Linked DNA regions of Mastigocladopsis repens PCC 10914. The protein of the gene in region 1 interacts with the protein of each later gene in a pairwise test. Links are inferred from orthologs where the notes say so. Each region holds a gene or a part of one and is shown on either strand. Other genes may lie near its edges.

The links. The genes of interacting proteins can lie anywhere in the genome.
Region 2: the proteins of MAS10914_RS0113290 (region 1) and def interact in binary tests that used the Escherichia coli proteins (3 or more experiments, as listed by UniProt). The link is inferred for Mastigocladopsis repens PCC 10914 from one-to-one orthologs.

Annotation. Positions count from the first base shown.
Region 1 is NZ_JH992901.1:2,502,542-2,505,496, forward strand. It holds MAS10914_RS0113290 (aspartate-semialdehyde dehydrogenase), read left to right. Parts: upstream 1-935; coding sequence 936-1,976; downstream 1,977-2,955. Other genes in the region: dapA (4-hydroxy-tetrahydrodipicolinate synthase), read left to right, coding at 2,182-2,955.
Region 2 is NZ_JH992901.1:5,068,282-5,071,045, forward strand. It holds def (peptide deformylase), read left to right. Parts: upstream 1-982; coding sequence 983-1,546; downstream 1,547-2,764. Other genes in the region: MAS10914_RS0124535 (cell division protein FtsX), read right to left, coding at 1-787; MAS10914_RS0124545 (hypothetical protein), read left to right, coding at 1,560-1,766; MAS10914_RS0124550 (CocE/NonD family hydrolase), read right to left, coding at 1,871-2,764. UniProt on the Escherichia coli protein: Removes the formyl group from the N-terminal Met of newly synthesized proteins. Requires at least a dipeptide for an efficient rate of reaction. N-terminal L-methionine is a prerequisite for activity but the enzyme has broad specificity at other positions.

The sequences.
Region 1 (2,955 bases):
CTTCGTCTCTATCTATTTTGGTATTTCTTTTTACTATTACGAGCTGACACCATTTATGGCGTCTTAAAAGTTAAACTTTCCTGACTTGGATGAAAGGTATCTACTTGAAGGCAATAAGTGTGAAGTACGAAGTTAAGTAGAAGGCAGAGGAGCCACTGTAGTCAAGGCAACGCCTGCATAAAGCAAGTGGTGTGGCAGAAGGGAAAAGGCTTATCCTATCTACTCTCTGGGCAGATGCATTTTATGTTTAATTATGTCTCCCTAGTTAGAAGTATCCACAAGGATGCATCGGGGGGATCTAGACAAGGATAATACAATGCCTGAAGCTTTTCTCCACGGAGTTTTTATCCTGCTTATTCCTTCTGACTTCATCCTTCATCCTTTCTTCATCTTTTATCCTTAGACCTTTGGTTGGTAAAAGTTCTTGACACTTTAGCGCAAACTAGTTTACCAATTTAAACTCCAAATTGTTTTTTACCAAAGGGTTAACACCGTGATATCCTGGTTCTCAAGCAGCAGTTGGCACGCCAAAGTTGTAACGTTGGGGCTATCTGCCTTGGGGAATAGGTCGGTCTACCGGCTTGCTAGTTCCAGTCCATTTGGATCATAGTACACCAATCATCTTGACAACAGATCTTATATGCAGAATTCTTGTCTTCAGTCAAGATTGGAGAAGCTTGTGTTATCGAAACATTCGGAAGGTAGTCTGCTGTATAATGTGAATTTTAATAGTATCTGAGGTTGAGTAATAAATTATTGTAAATTGCCACATGAATCAGCATAAGCAACAAAATAAATGTATTAAATTAAGAATTACAATTATTGGCTAAAAATAATCAAAAGCTTATTAAAAGGATTATTTAGTGTCTAGTATTGCCATTTAAACTTTAAATTCTTAGAAGAAATTGCACATAACATCAAAGGAGGAAGCCAATTTGTCTAAATCCTACTGTGTAGCTATTTTGGGAGCGACTGGTGCTGTTGGTAAAGAGTTGCTAGAGTTATTAGAAAGGCGTAATTTCCCCGTTTCTGATATAAAGTTGTTGGCGTCAGAACGCAGTGCAGGGCGAACACTGTCTTTTAAGGGAGATAAGTTGCCAGTAGAGCCTGTGAGCGAAAAAGCCTTTGAGAATGTGGATTTGGTGCTGGCAAGTGCAGGTGGTTCCACATCAAAAACTTGGGCACCAAAAGCTGTTGCGGCTGGTGCTGTGGTGATAGATAACTCTAGCGCATTTCGGATGCACCCAGAAGTTCCTTTGGTAGTTCCAGAAGTGAATCCGCAAGCTGCATCTGACCACAAAGGTATTATCGCTAACCCCAACTGTACGACAATTTTGATGGCAGTAGCAGTGTGGCCCCTACATAAAGTTTTACCAGTGCAGCGCCTTGTTGCCGCAACTTACCAATCTGCTAGTGGCGCTGGTGCTAAGGCAATGGAAGAAGTGAAAATCCAAGCAAGTGCCATTTTAGAAGGTAGGCAACCTGTTGCTGAAGTCTTTCCATATCCATTGGCGTTTAATGTATTCCCGCATAACTCCCCGCTGAACGATTTAGGGTACTGCGAGGAAGAAATGAAAATGGTTAACGAAACTCGTAAAATATTTGGGACTCAGGATATAAGAATTACTGCAACTTGTGTACGGGTTCCCGTACTACGTAGCCATTCAGAAGCGATTAACCTAGAATTTGAGGTACCATTTAGCCCTGAGGCGGCGAGAGAAATTCTAAGTCAAGCACCTGGTGTGAAATTGGTGGAAAATTGGAAGGCAAATCATTTTCCCATGCCAATTGAAGCGACAGGTCAAGATGAAGTTTTGGTAGGAAGAATTCGTCAGGATATTTCTCACCCGTGCGGCTTAGAACTGTGGCTATGTGGCGACCAAGTCCGTAAAGGCGCAGCTTTGAATGCAATACAAGTTGCTGAGTTATTAGTAGAAAAAAATCTGCTAAAACCTGCGGTCGTTATGAGTCATTAGTTAGCAATGAGTGGTTAGTAGAGCAAGCAACATCTAACAACCAAGCAAAGCACAAATGACAGATGACAGATGACAAAAAACGCAGAACAGAGGGCTAATGCGTAAGTTACGCTTGAAAGTCATAGTCAGATAGGTTATGACAATATAAAACCACCAAGCACAAAAAAAGGAAGAACAAAAAGGAATATTTAGGAGTGAAAAGAGGGTGGTAGATTTTGGCAGAGTTCTAACCGCTATGATTACGCCGTTTAAAGAAGACGGTAGTGTGAATTATGATGTAGCAGCAGCACTGGCAGCACATCTAGCTGACAACGGTACGGATACAATCGTGGTATGTGGCACCACGGGAGAATCGCCTACCCTAACGTGGGAGGAGGAATACCAGTTGTTTTGTGTGGTGTTGCAGGCAGTGGCAGGAAAAGCTTCTGTGATAGCAGGGTGTGGCTCCAATTCCACTAAAGAAGCAATTGCCGCTACCCAAAAGGCGGTTAAAATAGGAGTACATGGCGCACTGCACGTTGTTCCGTACTACAACAAACCCCCGCAAGCCGGGCTATATCAGCACTTTCAAGCAATCGCTCAGGCTACGCCCGACCTACCAGTGCTGTTATACAATATCCCTGGTCGTACTGGTCAAAATCTTCAACCAGAAACAGTTGCTCGGTTAGCAGAGATTGACAACATTGTCGGAATTAAGGAGTCTACCGGCAACATAGACCAGGCAAGTGAAATCCGTCGCTTGACGCCAAAACAATTCCAGATATACTCTGGTGATGATTACATGACTTTGCCTTTGCTAGCAATAGGGGCAAAGGGTGTCGTCAGTGTGGCTTCTCATCTGGTAGGAAACCAACTACAAAAGATGATCCACGCCTTTGATTCGGGTCAAACTCAAGTCGCCAGGGAAATACATCTCCAACTCTTCCCTTTGTTTAAAGCTTTATTTGCAACGACAAACCCCATCCCAGCCAAGAAAGCA
Region 2 (2,764 bases), 2.6 Mb from region 1 along the record:
CGTTGTTAAGGAATCGAATAAATTCGGGTTGATTGGCTAACCACTGGCTGAGGAACTGTTGAATGCAGCTGATGAAACTCCAGGCAGTAGCACCCCCAAGAAAGCCAAAGGTCATTCCTTGTAAAATAAACGGTAGATAAATCCACGCTGAAGTTGCCCCCAGCAGTTGCATGACTTCAATTTCCCGACGACGCGCTATGACAATCAGGCGAATGGTGGTTGAGGTAACAGCAACTGCGGTTAAGGAGAGGATGATGGTAATGGTTAGTGATATCCAGTTCAAAGCTTGATGTAATTGGGCGATGCGTTTGACAGCTTCATCCACATACTGCACGCTATCAACTCCCTCTAACTTTGCAAGTTGCGTTGCTAAGGTTGGTACAGCAGAAGAGTTTCGCGCTTTCACTTTCAATTCATCTACCAAAGGATTATGACCTAGTTGCTGGGTGGCTTCCTCAATATCAGAAATTCCCAGTTCCTGAACTAACTTTGTCCAAGCTTGCTCTTTGGTAATTGTTTTGAGATCTTCTACCTCTGGCATTTTTGCCACAAGTGGCGAAATCACTTCCGCCCTCGCATCTGGTTGGAGATAAACTGAGACTTCCAACTGACTACCAAATTGGTTGAGCAGTTTTTCTAATTGCCAGGAAGTTTGCAAACTCATGCCAAATAAGAATAGTAAGACAGCGACAGTACTCACAGCCGCCCAGTTCATCCATCCGCCGCGTTGCAAACCCAAGAAAGTTTCTTTGAGCAGATAGTCAAGTTTAGTGAACAACTTTACCACTTTACACCCCGATGTTTTTGTAGGAAATAACAGTACCTTTTATACTCGCGGCGGGTGGTAAATAGCCAGAGCACTTGAGGATACCATGACCTCTAAGTAGTCGGTTTTACCTAGTCCAGCTAGGGCGCTGGAATTGTTAAGATTAAAGAACTGACACGATATAAGACCTAGCCCATATAAGTGAGTTACAGGATCATGCCTATAGAAATCGCTGTTGAGAAGAAAAAGTTACAAAATCCGCCATTGGAACTTCATTACTTGGGCGATCGCGTCCTCCGTCAAGGGGCTAAACGCGTGCCTAAAGTAGACGAAGAAATTCGCCAAGTGGTACGTGAAATGCTGCAAACTATGTACAGCAAGGATGGCATTGGTTTGGCTGCACCCCAAGTGGGAATTCACAAACAACTCATTGTCATTGACTGCGAACCAGATAACCCAGCTAACCCACCACTGGTGTTGATTAACCCCACTGTAAAACAGGTGAGCCGTGAGATCTGCGTGGCGCAAGAAGGATGTTTGAGTATTCCAGGGGTTTACTTGGATGTGAAGCGCCCGCAAGTTGTAGAAATCTCTTACAAAGACGAGTATGGGCGTCCCCGGACTTTAAAGGCTGGAGATTTGCTCGGACGCTGCATTCAGCACGAGATGGATCACCTCAATGGTGTGGTATTTGTAGATCGCGTAGATAACTCTTTGGCTTTGGCACAAGAGCTATCTAAGCACGGCTTTTCACATCAGGCTGTCAAACCAGTAGCATAGGGTGATCACAGTAGTGAATACAGTTACTCCAAAAAGTGGTTTATTTCTGGCTTGTTCTTGTATTACAGCAATAGCGGCGGTAGGTTCCATTTTTGAACTCAGTTCTGGACAACCGGATTTGGGTACTCAAACAACTGCAATTATCCTGGGACTCAGCATTCCACTGACAGGATTATTTTTTGTTGCTGCAGTGAGGGATGCTAAAGCTAATATTAAATAAGCATCAGGTGTAGAGAAAGGAAAAGGAAAAAGGAAAAAGGAAAAGTAAATCCTTTGACCTTTTGCCTTTTGCCTTTTACTTACAGTGTGAGGTATGAGTATCAATCAAGATGGTTCAACCACTGGTAATAAGATTTGCGATTGACTCTCACCTGTGCAACTCACCGTCAAAGTGATAATCTCAGCATCCATACTCAACTCTGAACTATTGCCAGGATTCATCGCATAAGCTGGGAAACACGCCGCACTCAAACTTAGTCGCAAGGCATTACCTTTGGCAATTCTTGCACAAGTCGCCTGTAATTGAATTGTTCTTTTGAGGGAATGAGTTCCGTCTTGGCAACGAAGATAACCTTGAGCCAAATTGTACGCTCTCCCATCAGGATACACATCTGACAGAACTGCACACAAATCATAACTGGCTTTGTCAGACTTACACCAGACTTCAACGACAATATCACCTGCCAAATACAGGTCTGTCTCTAGCGGTTCAGTGGTATAAGTCAAGACATCTGAACGGCAATCAATATGCGTTCTCTCAAAACAACCAGCAGGAATCGCAGCATGACCACCCAATGATGGAACTGGTCGCCAAGGGTCGTGAACCAATACGTCATCAGTGCAATCAGGACAAGTTGTGGTGAGAATGCCTTCGCCTTCCCTGATGCTGGCGAGTCCAGTGGTTGACAAAAAATATGATCGCTGGTTTGATATAGATAAATTAGGAAAAGCTTGCCAAAAATTACTCCCCATCTCAAATAACCAAACTGGCAACTCATTCAGTAATCCTGTATCCATACCTTTGAGGAATTGGTCAAACCAGCATAATTGCATCCTGTCTACAGGGCTTCCCGCGTTGACACCAAAGTCAACCGCACCGACTTTGCGATTCCAAGGCAAATGCGCCCAAGGTCCGACTAACAGTTGTTGTCGGTATGCACTTCTTGCTGCCATATCTTTATATAAATTTAAAGTGCCACGCAGGTACGTATCAAACCA